DNA from 3 places in the Streptomyces sp. NPDC002793 genome. Region 1 is predicted to be linked to each of the others. Evidence: riboswitches for the same ligand, from Rfam matches in the RefSeq annotation. Region 1 holds a riboswitch; each other region holds the start of a gene.
The links. Region 1 has a riboswitch for cyclic di-AMP ahead of ABT001_RS00435 (transglycosylase family protein). Riboswitches for the same ligand answer to the same signal wherever they lie in the genome.
Positions count from the first base shown of each region.

Region 2: it holds a riboswitch for cyclic di-AMP, as region 1 does, so the genes downstream of both, ABT001_RS33240 (transglycosylase SLT domain-containing protein) here and ABT001_RS00435 (transglycosylase family protein) in region 1, are expected to answer to the same signal.
Region 3: it holds a riboswitch for cyclic di-AMP, as region 1 does, so the genes downstream of both, ABT001_RS25080 (M23 family metallopeptidase) here and ABT001_RS00435 (transglycosylase family protein) in region 1, are expected to answer to the same signal.

Region 1 covers NZ_JBEOVL010000001.1:98,953-103,003, reverse strand. The annotation lists gene ABT001_RS00445 (cytochrome P450 family protein) at 1-14, shown strand, start outside; gene ABT001_RS00440 (transglycosylase family protein) at 122-1,120, shown strand; cyclic di-AMP (ydaO/yuaA leader) riboswitch at 1,411-1,581, shown strand; gene ABT001_RS00435 (transglycosylase family protein) at 1,582-2,280, shown strand; gene eno (phosphopyruvate hydratase) at 2,580-3,866, shown strand; gene ABT001_RS00425 (FtsB family cell division protein) at 3,961-4,051, shown strand, end outside.
Region 2 covers NZ_JBEOVL010000063.1:19,014-23,064, reverse strand. The annotation lists gene ABT001_RS33255 (ABC transporter permease) at 1-165, opposite strand, end outside; gene modA (molybdate ABC transporter substrate-binding protein) at 197-970, opposite strand; gene ABT001_RS33245 (TOBE domain-containing protein) at 1,000-1,395, opposite strand; cyclic di-AMP (ydaO/yuaA leader) riboswitch at 1,868-2,048, shown strand; gene ABT001_RS33240 (transglycosylase SLT domain-containing protein) at 2,051-2,896, shown strand; gene ABT001_RS33235 (hypothetical protein) at 3,098-3,706, shown strand; gene ABT001_RS33230 (SIS domain-containing protein) at 3,775-4,051, opposite strand, start outside.
Region 3 covers NZ_JBEOVL010000029.1:23,399-27,449, forward strand. The annotation lists gene ABT001_RS25075 (GntR family transcriptional regulator) at 1-643, opposite strand, end outside; gene ABT001_RS25080 (M23 family metallopeptidase) at 876-1,676, opposite strand; cyclic di-AMP (ydaO/yuaA leader) riboswitch at 1,690-1,858, opposite strand; gene ABT001_RS25085 (M16 family metallopeptidase) at 2,051-3,433, opposite strand; gene ABT001_RS25090 (M16 family metallopeptidase) at 3,460-4,051, opposite strand, start outside.

The sequences.
Region 1 (4,051 bases):
TGTCAACTCTGTGACTTTCACGTGATCTCCGCTGCATCGACTTGTGACACACGTTCGAGTAGGGCTAGGTTCACCGTTCGACCAACCCGTTACACATGTCAGTCACACGGAAGGCAATCCCATGGGCTCCGCGACCGGCAGACACCGTCGCCCACGCCAGGCACCCGCCATCGTCGTCGCCGCAGGCGTCACGGGATCGGCCATCGCCATCCCGCTGCTCGGCGCGGGCAGCGCACAAGCCGCAGACGCGTCGACCTGGGACCGGGTCGCCGAGTGCGAGAGCGGCGGCATGTGGAGTGCCGACCTCGGCAACGGCTACTACGGTGGCCTGCAGCTCTCCGAGGACACCTGGTCGGACTACGGCGGCACGGACTACGCGTCCCGCGCCGACCTCGCGAGCCGCTCGCAGCAGATAGCCGTCGCGGAGAAGGTGCTGGCCGACAAGGGACCCCAGGCGTGGTCCAGTTGCTCGGTGATCTCCGGGCTCGCCGTGGACGAGGGGCTGCCCGGCGTCGACCCGGGCGACGAGCCCTCCGCCGAGCCCTCGGACACCGCGACCCCGTCCGGGACCCCCTCGCCCGAGGCGTCGGACGCGGAGGACGAGACGGCGGGCGCCGAGGACGAGTCGGACGCCTCGGAAGCCCCTGAGGGCTCCGGCGACGCCGAGGGCGGCGCGGACGAGGACACGACCGAGGACTCGACGGACCGGGGCGAGGCCGGCGCCTCGCCGTCCGCGACGCCGTCTCCCGAGGCATCCGGTACGCCCGGCGACTCGAAGGGCGACGGGGCGAACGGCGGGAAGCACCGCGGCACCCCGGCTCCCGAGGCGGACGCCGGTTCCGGTCCGGACGCCGGACGGGACTCCGGGCGCCACGCCTCGCGCGGCGACTCCGGGGCACGTGAGGGCGCCGAGGGGACGTACACCGTCCGCGACGGCGACAACCTCTGGGCGATCGCGGACGCGCAGGAGCTCTCCGGCGGCTGGTCCGCGCTCTACGAGGCCAACAAGGACGAGCTGGGCTCCGACCCGGACCTGATCCTCCCCGGCCAGAGCCTGGACCTCGGACTCGTCGGGGCGAACGCGCCGGGCGACTCGGCGGAGACCACCACCGCCGACTGATCAAAAGCGCAAAAAGGCCCCGAAAACAGGGGCAGTTCAGAGGCCTATGTCCACTTATGCGTAAGTGAGACATGGGTCTCTTTGCGTCAACTGGAGCGCCCCGTCCGCCCGATCCGTCCATATTGGCTCCGACCTGCGAAAACAGCTCGATCCGACTGGCCGTTACGTGCTGATTAGCCGTTATGTCCATCTTTGAATGTAGGGGTTGCGTGTGTTTACGGTCGGAGCCGCTCGCACCGCGGGCACCTTCGACCGTCACGCCGAATCCTGCCGTCGGCCGAAGGGGACCGACGCGTAAAGCGCCGTAGGCAGGAGCGGGGGACCCAGGTAAGTGCCGGACCCGGCCGTCGGAAGACGGGCGGGGTGCGGCTAGGGGTGAAGTCGTCCGCGGGAGCGGGTGACCGGGCAACTCACAGGCCCGAACCCGACAGCTCACCTCGTAGGCGTCGGTGAGGAGAACCATGCTGCTTTCCAGCAAGGGCAAGCACCGTCGCCCGTCCAAGGCCGTCCGTATCGCGACCCTGGCCGGTGTCACCGGTGCCGCCGTCGCCGTCCCGCTCATGGGTGCGACCGGCGCCTCTGCCGCCTCCGTCGAGACCTGGGACGCCGTCGCCCAGTGCGAGTCGGGTGGCAACTGGTCCATCAACACCGGCAACGGCTACTACGGCGGCCTGCAGTTCTCGCAGTCCAGCTGGGCCGCCGCCGGCGGTACCCAGTACGCCGCCCGTGCCGACCTGGCCACCAAGGGCCAGCAGATAGCCGCCGCCGAGAAGCTCCTCGACCTGCAGGGCCCGGGCGCCTGGGCCTGCGCCGGCGCCGGCGGCCTGACGAACGACGGGGTGGATCCGGGCGTCGACACCGGCTCCGGTTCCGAGAAGAACGGCGACACGGCCCCGCAGGCCGCACTGGAGCGCAAGGCCGAGCAGCCCACCACGCGCAGCGAGAAGCGTGAGGCCCCCGCGAAGACCGTCACCACCCCGACCGGCGAGAAGGTCGAGAAGGGTGACGGCGAGTACAAGGTGAAGTCCGGCGACACCCTCAGCAAGATCGCCGACGCGAAGAAGGTCAAGGGCGGCTGGGAGAAGCTCTTCGAGCTGAACGACGACATCGTCGACGACGCCGACCTGATCTTCCCGGGGCAGCAGCTCCACCTGAAGTAGGCACCAGCCGCCCGGGGTCCCCTCCTGCCCCGGTGGCCCGGTGGCCCGGCCCGGCGCGCTGACCCCCCGCGTGCCGGGCCGGGGTCCGTTCGCGGACGCGTCAGGGGATGCGTGTTCACTTCTTGTGGTTACTTGCCAGTAGAATTCTGGAGCTTTGCCCGGAATGAGGGCCCGCGGGTCCTTTTTCGTCCCAGGGGACGGGCGTACGGCCGACGGAGCGGGCCGGGCCGGTTAGGCTCGTGGCGCAAGGCCACAGTGACCCTGCACAACCAGTGTCAGATCCCAGAAGGAGATGCCTCGTGCCGTCCATCGACGTCGTCGTAGCCAGGGAAATCCTCGACTCCCGGGGGAACCCCACGGTCGAGGTCGAGGTCGGCCTCGACGACGGCAGCACGGGACGTGCTGCTGTTCCGTCCGGAGCCTCCACCGGAGCGTTCGAGGCCATCGAGCTTCGCGACGGTGACCCGAACCGTTACCAGGGCAAGGGCGTCGAGAAGGCCGTCCTCGCCGTGATCGAGCAGATCGGCCCGGAGCTCGTCGGTTACGACGCCACCGAGCAGCGCCTCATCGACCAGGCGATGTTCGACCTGGACGCGACCGAGAACAAGGGCTCGCTCGGCGCCAACGCCATCCTCGGTGTCTCGCTGGCCGTGGCGCACGCCGCGTCCGAGGCCTCCGACCTCCCGCTCTTCCGCTACCTCGGCGGCCCGAACGCGCACCTGCTGCCCGTTCCGATGATGAACATCCTGAACGGCGGCTCGCACGCCGACTCCAACGTGGACATCCAGGAGTTCATGATCGCGCCGATCGGCGCCGAGTCCTTCTCCGAGGCCCTTCGCTGGGGCGCGGAGATCTACCACACGCTGAAGAAGGTCCTGAAGACCAAGGGCCTCTCCACCGGTCTCGGTGACGAGGGCGGCTTCGCCCCCAACCTCGAGTCCAACCGCGCCGCCCTCGACCTCATCCTGGAGGCCGTCAAGGAGGCCGGTTACGTCCCGGGCCGCGACATCGCGCTCGCGCTCGACGTCGCCGCGTCCGAGTTCTACAAGGACGGCGTCTACGAGTTCGAGGGCAAGTCCCGCTCGGCCGCCGAGATGACCGAGTACTACGAGGAGCTCGTCTCCGCGTACCCGCTCGTGTCCATCGAGGACCCGCTGTACGAGGACGACTGGGCGGGCTGGAAGGTCATCACCGACAAGCTCGGCTCCAAGGTGCAGATCGTCGGCGACGACCTGTTCGTCACCAACCCCGAGCGCCTCGCCCGCGGCATCGAGGAGGGCTCGGCCAACGCCCTGCTCGTCAAGGTCAACCAGATCGGTTCGCTGACCGAGACCCTGGACGCCGTCGAGCTGGCCCAGCGCAACGGCTTCAAGTGCATGATGTCCCACCGCTCCGGTGAGACCGAGGACGTCACCATCGCCGACCTCGCCGTCGCCGTGAACTGTGGCCAGATCAAGACCGGCGCCCCGGCCCGCTCGGACCGCGTCGCCAAGTACAACCAGCTGCTGCGCATCGAGGAGATCCTCGACGACGCCGCCGTGTACGCCGGCCGTTCGGCGTTCCCGCGGTTCCGCTTCGAGGGCTGACAGCCCGAGCCCGGAGCACCAGCCTCCGTCCGTCCCCGCATCCGGTCCCGTACCGTGTGCGGGGACGGACGTGCGTAACGGGGAGGCGTGAGACATGGCCGGGAAGGACCGCGACCGGTTCTCCACCGCGACCAGGCTGCGACTGCTCGGTGAGCAGACGGCGGCCCGTGTCTACCGGTCCCAGA
Region 2 (4,051 bases), on a different contig from region 1:
CTGTGTGGTCCCGGGACTGGTCAGATGGGTGCCGAGCTCACCCCAGGACGTCCGTGCCAGGACGCCGGCCAGCGGCAGCACCAGGAACGCGACGGCGAGCAGTGCGGGGATCGCCAGGGCGAGCGGGGTGCGGGGGCCGGACGGGCGGCGGCGGAGCTGTTTCAACGCGTTCCCCTACGGGTCCGGCCAGGCCGGGTCATGGTTTCTGGAAGCCCGCGGCCTGGAGGATCCTCTGCGCCTCGGGTGTGGACAGCCAGGACACGAAGGCGGCCGCGGCCCCGGCGTCACCGGACGACTTCAGTGTCGCGGCCGGATAGGACGCGATGGCGTTCTGCGCGTCGGGGATGTCGATCGCGTCGACCTTGCCGGTGGCGGCGGCATCCGTCCGGTAGACGAGGCCGGCATCCGCCTCGCCGAGCTCGATCTTGCTGAGGACGGCTCGGACGTTGGGTTCCTGGGACACCGGCTTCACGTCGATCCCCTGGGCGTCCAGGACCTGCCGGCCGTAGCGGCCGACGGGGACCTCGGGGGCGGCCAGGACCACCTTGAGGGCGGGATCGGCGAGATCCGCGAGGCCGAGGACCTTCTCGGGGTTTCCTCGGCCGGTGGCGATGACCAGACGGTTCCTCGCGATGACCGTCGGCTTGCCGGTGTCCGCCGAAAGCCCGTCCATCGTCCTGGTGTCGGCGGTGACCAGGGCGTCGGCGGGAGCGCCCTGCCTCACCTGGGCGGCGAGTTCCTGCGACCCGGCGAAGGAGAAGGTGACCTCCGTGCCGGGGTGCTCCTTCTCGTACGCGGCACCGGCCGTCGCGAAGACGTCGGTCAGCGAGGAAGCGGCGAGCACGGTCAGCTCGGTGTCCGGCGCGGCGGAGTCGTTGCCGTCGTCGCTGCCGCACGCGGCCAGGGTGGCGAGCAGTGCCACCGACAGGGCCGCGGCCCCGGTCCGGCGGCCGGTGAGGGGGAAGGGCATCGGAGAACTCCTCGGTGGGGGCCGTCGCGTCAGGCGCGGTCGATGTGCACGCTGGTCGACTTCACCCGGGCCGTGGCCCGCATGCCGACCTCGAGCCCCAGCTCCTCGACGGCTTCCCGGGTGAGGAGGGAGACGAGGCGGTGCGGGCCGGCCTGGATCTCGACCTGGGCCGCGATGTCACCGAGCTTCACCGCGGTGACGATGCCGGGGAAGGCGTTCCGCGCGGAGGTGTAGGGGACTTCGTCCTCGCCGGGGCCGACCTGGGCGACCTCGACCGAGAAGGCGGCCAGATCACGGCCGTCGATGAGACGGCGCCCGGCTTCGTCGCGATGGGTCGCGACCCTGCCGGCGTCCGCCCAGCGGCGGGTGGTGTCCGGGCTCACGCCGAGGAGACGTGCCGCCTGACCGATGGTGTAGGACTGCATGTGCGACACGATATGGGGATCACGGGCGCATGTGCAATGTATGTGAGCACAGTGCCTGGCAGATGCGAGGTGTCGTTGAGGGTGTACCTCGCAGTGGGGCTGTAGAGGCCATGGCTCCACCGGCATCCACTTGCGGTTTGCCTAGATGGGGTCAGTTATGGGTTTTATGCCCGATTTAATCTAGTTTTATTGAATTCATCCCGTAATCCATAAAAGGTCATTTCGTGCGACCCGCACCCCTTCTCTCTGGAGCAAAACGCCCGAATCGGACTCGGTGACGAGGGTCACTTCGCGCGCCCCGGACGCACGGGCGCGGCAGTCGGTTCCCTTCTGTGCCAACGGGAATGCCCGGCTCGGTGTGGGGTGGATTACATGAATTCCCATGAATCGATCTTGCGGGGGAATTGTGATCACCGCGCCAGGCTTGTTCCTTTCCCTATTTCTCGCCTACGGTCGCCATCACTCCGGGCGGAACGCCGAATCCTGCCGCCGTCCGGTTACCCGACCACTTCTTCGTACGGCAGGAGCGGGGGACCCAAGTAAGTGCCGATCCGGTTACCGGAGCGGCTCGGGGTGAAGTCGCATTCGTATGCGGCCGGGCATCTCCAGCCCGAACCCGACAGCTCACTTCGCAGGCGACGGAGAGGAATCCAGCATGCCCGAAAATGGTAAGCACCGTCGTTTCAGGACCAGTTCGCTGACTCGCGGCATCATCGCCGTGACCACGGGTGGAGCCGCCCTTGCCCTTCCGGTGATCGGCGCGACCGGCGCATTCGCCGCTCCGGCCCAGCCGGCCGCGGTCGAAAAGGCGGCGACGTCTACTGCCGTGTCCGGCAAGGGAATTGCCGCACAGAAGTCCGAGACCGCCACCTATTCCGTGGTCGCGGGTGACACTCTTGCCAAGATCGCGCGCGAGCATTCCGTGAGCGGTGGCTGGAAGGCTCTGTACGAGGACAATCAGAAGATCGTCGGCGGAAACCCCGACCTGATTCTTCCCGGTCTTCAGCTGACCATCGGCGCCGACGCCGACAACAAGTCGGCGGACAAGGCGGAGAAGGCCGAATCCAAGGCCTCCGCCTCGTCCGGCCGCGCCGATCGCTCAGAGCGTACGAGCGACACCGTCGCCGCCGAGGGCGCGCCGGCGGCCGAGGCCGTTCCGGCCGCCGAACCGGCCGCGTACACGGACGACCTCGACGGCTGGATCAAGGAGTCGCTGGCCGTCATGGCCGAGCACGGCATCCCCGGCAGCTACGACGGCATCCACCGCAACATCATCCGCGAGTCCGCCGGCGACCCGCTGGCCATCAACAACTGGGACTCCAACGCCGCTGCGGGCATCCCGTCCAAGGGCCTGCTCCAGGTCATCGACCCGACCTTCCAGGCCTACCACGTGCCCGGTACGTCGACGGACAGCTACGACCCGGTCGCCAACATCACGGCCGCGTGCAACTACGCCGCGGACAGGTACGGCTCGATCGACAACGTCTTCGGGGCCTACTGAGTCCTCGCGGAGGCGGAACCGCTGACGCACGGGCGTGTGACAGAGGGACAGGACTGACGGGTGGTGCGGGTTCGGCGGAACCCGCACCACCCGTCAGTCGTCTCCGGGGTACGCCGTGCCGGGCGGCCGGAGCACCGGCGACAGGCCGGGCGGAGCCCGGGTGACTGGTCTCGTACAGCTTCGTCGTCCATACTGCCCGCCGTGGAGCAGCGCATAGATTCGAAGATCAAGTCCGAGTTCGCCGCGGGTACAGACCCGGCGTACATCCCCGGCCTGACGGCCCCTGCCCCCGCGCGGACGGAGGCGGAAGCGGAGAAGACGGCGGCGACCGAGGGCACCCCGGAGGAAGCGGCCGTGGACGCGCAGGCCGAGGAGGCCGTGGACGATTCCACGGCTGCCGAGGACGCGACCCCGGACGAGGCCCCGGCTGACGAGGCGACCCCGGACGAGGCCCCGGCTGACGAGGCGACCCCGGACGAGGCCCCGGCTGACGAGGCGACCCCGGACGCCGAGGCCGCCCGCAAGGAGGACGGGCCCGTCTTCGAGGTCAGCGACCGGCGAGGGTCCATCAAAGTGGACGCCGAGGGCGTCCGCTTCCGGCTCGACGACCAGGAGGCGGAGTTCGACTGGTCCGAGATCGGCGCGGTCGAGGTCAAGACCGGCCGTTTCGGGCGCCGGTTCACCGTGACCGTCCACCTGTCGAGCCGCCGGTGGTTCAACGCCGAGGTCGAGGCCGCCGCCCGGAGTGACCTGAAGACGTGGACGGCCGAACTCGACGAGGCGCTGGACGCCTACTTCGAAGAGGCCTGACCCCCGTCATGGCCGAGGCCGCGTACCGGGCCGCCCGCCGGCCCGGTACGCGGCATGCCCCGGGGCCTTCAGGCGCCCGCTGACGGGTCGAGCACCACGGAGCGGGTCAGATGGCGCGGCAGGTCGGGATCGAGACCGCGGGCCGCCGCGCGGGCGATCGCCAGCCGCTGCACCCGGACCAGGTCGGCCAGCGGGTCCAGGCCGCTCTCCACCCAGCGGGCCCCGGTCGCCAGCACCTGCTCCCGCAGCCCCTCCGGGGCGGCGCCGAACATCCAGGTCGCCGTGCCGGTCGTGGCGATGCTGATGGGGCCGTGCCGGTATTCCATCGCCGGGTACGACTCGGTC
Region 3 (4,051 bases), on a different contig from region 1:
CCGGGCGCCCCGGCGGGTCCGTGCGCCGCAGCCGGTGGGCCGCGGTGGCCCGCTCGGCGTGCTGGGTGGCGAGCGCCCTGGCCCGCTCCGCGTCACGGCGCGCCACGGCGTCGACGAGAGCACCGTGCTCGGCCCAGAAGTCCGCGGGGCGGGCCGGCTGCTCGACGGCGTACATCCAGGCGATCTTGTGCCGGAGCTGGGTGAGCAGCGCTATCAGCGCGGGGCTGCCGGAGGCCTGTGCCAGCGTCTCGTGGAACCAGCCGCCCAGGGAGCGCAGATCCTCCCCCTCGCCCCTGCGCACCCGCTCCTGCCCCAGCCTGACCAGGCCTCGGAGCACTTTGAGGTGCGCCTCGGTGCGGCGCTGCGCGGCGCGGGCCGCCCCGAGTGGTTCCAGGAGCATCCGGATCTCCAGGAGGTCGGCGGCCTCCTGCTCCGTGGGCTCGGCGACGCAGGCACCGGCATGCCTGCGGGTGACGACGAACCCCTCGGATTCCAGGGTGCGCAACGCCTCGCGCACGGGGACGCGGGAGACGCCGTAGCGACGCGCGAGCACCTCTTCGGTGAGGCGGCTGCCGCGCTCGAAGACACCGGAGACGATGTCGTCACGGATTGCCGTGCATACCGAATGCGCGGGAATGCGCATGTCCGAACCTCCGCCTTAATCCCCGCGGAACGCGGCCGATCGACGCCTGTTCCGTGACTCTATTGCAACCGGCCACAATTTCCGATGGCGGGGTGGAATCCATGGATATCTTTTGGCCAAAAAGCACTTCCACGAGCCTTCCGCGACCCCTTCCGCGACCTCTTCCGGGACATGACGCAGGCCCCGGCGGATGCCGGGGCCTGCGTCGTGGGCGGTGTCGTGCGGCGTGCGGTCAGACCTGGACGCCGTGGGCACGGAGGTAGGCGACGGGGTCCATGTCCGAGCCGTACTCGGGGGTGGTCCGGGCCTCGAAGTGCAGGTGCGGTCCGGTGGAGTTGCCGGTCGAGCCGGACACACCGATCCGCTCACCCGAGCCGACGCTCTGGCCGACGGACACACCGATCGAGGAGAGGTGGCCGTACTGGGTGTACGTGCCGTCGTTCATGCGCAGCACGATGTTGTTGCCGTACGCGCCGCCCCAGCCCGCCTCGACGACCGTACCGGCGCCGACGGCGACGACGGAGGTGCCGGACGCCGCCTGGAAGTCCACGCCGGAGTGGCTTCCGGAGGACCAGAGCGCGCCGCCGGACTGATATCCGGTGGTCACGTGCGATCCGGCGACCGGGAGGTGGAAGGAGTTCAGCCGGGCCCGCTCGGCGGCGCGCGCCGCGCGCGCCTCGGCCTCGCGCGCCTCCGCGGCGCGGGCTTCGGCCTTGCGCTCGGCCTCCGCCTTCGCCTCGGCCTTTGCCTTGGCTTCCGCCTCGGCCTTCGCCTTCGCCTCGGCCGCGAGGTCGGCCTGGTGCTTCTGGGCCTTCGCCTGGGCGTCGATCTGGGCGGCGAGGGTGGTGTCGAGGGCGACGGTCTGGGTCAGGCCGGTGGCGGTGACGGCCTCGGAGTCCGCGGCGAGGGCCGGGGAGGCCGTGGTGCCGATGACACCGGCGGTGGCCAGGGCCGCGATGCCGGCGACCTCGGCGCTCTTGCGCGTCAGGCGGCTCGGGGCACGGTGCTTCCCGGTGGCACGGATGAACGCCATGGAGGGGCTGGTCCTTTCCTTCCTTCTCGCCTACCGGGTTAGCTGACGGGTTCGGAGCAGGAAGGTCTCCTACGGGCCCCCACACCTCGGACGAGGTGACAGGGATCCGATTCACCCCAGGGACTTCGTGGGTCCCCGGCTCCCCAGGCTCGCGCCTGACGGGGACTCGGCGATGGCTGCCCGGCGCCGCGGATGCGGCATTCGTCTGGCGGACAGCCGGGCCGACGCTAGGTCGGGGCCCTTCACGGCACCAAACAGAAAGGGCCTTTTGTCGCACATCCCACAGGATTAATAGGCATTTTCTTTACGAAACGGACACATGGCAGAACCCTGGCGCCCGGTGCACGCGCCAGGGTCCGTCATGTCCCGTTCCGTCAGCCGGTGACGACCGACACCTCGCCGATCCCCAGGGCCTTCACGGGCTCCGCGATCTGCGCGGCGTCCCCGACCAGGACGGTGACCAGCCGGTCGACCGGGAAGGCGTTGACCACGGCAGCGGTCGCCTCGACCGTGCCGGTCGCGGCCAGCCGGGCGTACAGCTGGGCCTGGTAGTCGTCCGGCAGGTGCTGCTCCACCTGGTCGGCCAGGGTGCCCGCGACGGAGGCCGCCGTCTCGTACTTCAGCGGGGCCACACCCACGAGGTTCTGCACGGCGGTCTCGCGTTCGGCGTCGGTGAGCCCCTCGGCCGCCAGGGTCCGCAGGACCTTCCACAGGTCGTCGAGCGCGGGGCCGGTGGACTCCGTGTCGACGGAGCCGCTGATGGCGAGCATCGCGGCGCCGGTCGCCCCGGAGGCGGACCCGGGTGCCGTCGAGCGCAGCACCTGCCCGAAGGCCCGGACGCCGTAGGTGTAGCCCTTCTCCTCGCGCAGCACACGGTCGAGCCGCGAGGTGAGGGTGCCTCCCAGGCAGTACGTGCCGAGGACCTGGGCCGGCCACACACTGTCGTGCCGGTCCGCTCCGATCCGGCCGATCAGCAGCTGGGTCTGCACGGCTCCGGGACGGTCGACGATGACCACACGGCCGGTGTCGTCCGCGGTGATCGGGGGCACCGGCCGGGCCTGGCCGGCGTTGCCCGACCAGTCCCCGACGGTGTCGGAGAGCAGCGCGTCCAGGTCCACCTCGGTGAGGTCGCCGACGACGACCGCCGTCGCGGTGGAGGGGCGGACATGGGCGTCGTAGAAGGCGCGTACGGCGGCGGCGTCGATCCGCCGGACCGTCTCCTCGGTGCCCTGGCGCGGGCGCGACATCCGCGCCGTGGCGGGGAAGAGCTCCTTGGAGAGCTGCTTGGCGGCCCGGCGGGCCGGGTTGGCCTGCTCGTGCGGGATCTCGTCGAGGCGGTTGCCCACCAGGCGTTCGATCTCGCTCTCCGCGAAGGCCGGGGCGCGCAGTGCCTCGGCGACCAGACCGAGGGCCTTGGCCAGCCGGGAGACCGGGACCTCCAGGGAGACTCGCAGACCCGGGTGGTCCGCGTGCGCGTCCAGCGTGGCGCCGCACCGCTCCAGCTCGGCGGCGAACTCCTCCGCCGAGTGCTTGTCCGTACCCTCGGACAGGGCGCGCGCCATGATCGTGGCCACACCGTCCAGGCCCTCGGGCTCGGCGTCCAGCGGGGCGTCGAGGAAGATCTCCACGGCGACGACCTGCTGGCCGGGGCGGTGACAGCGCAGCACGGTCAGCCCGTTGGGCAGGGCGCCGCGTTCGGGCGCGGGAAAGGCCCAGGGCCGGGCCTCACCGGCGGTCGGCTGCGGGTGGTACTCCATCGCTACTCCAGTCACGGCGGCGTCGGTCACTTGTCGGCCCCCTCGTGCGCGTCGGTCTCGTGCGCGTCGGTGCCGTCCGTCTCGTCGGCCGGTTCGAGCGGCTCGTAGACCAGGACCGCACGGTTGTCGGGACGCAGATGCGCCCTTGCGGCGGCCTTGACCTCGTCGGCCGTCACGTCGAGCACCCGGCCCACCGCGGTCAGTGCGAGCTGCGGGTCGCCGAACAGGACGGCGTACCGGCACAGTTCGTCCGCGCGGCCGGCGACCGTGCCGAGCCGGTCCAGCCACTCACGCTCCAGCTGGGCCTGGGCGCGCTCCATCTCCTCGGGCGTGGGGCCCTCCTCGGCGAAGCGGGCGAGCTCCTCGTCGACGGCCTCCTCGATCCGGGGCACCTCGACGCCGCCGGACGTCTTGACGTCCAGCCAGCCGAGCGAGGGAGCGCCGGCCAGCCTGAGCAGACCGAATCCGGCGGCGACCGCCGTACGGTCGCGGCGGACCAGGCGGTTGTGCAGGCGGGAGGACTCGCCGCCGCCGAGCACGGTCAGCGCGAGGTCCGCGGCGTCGCACTCGCGCGTGCCGTCGTGCGGCAGCCGGTAGGCGGCCATCAGCGCACGCGCG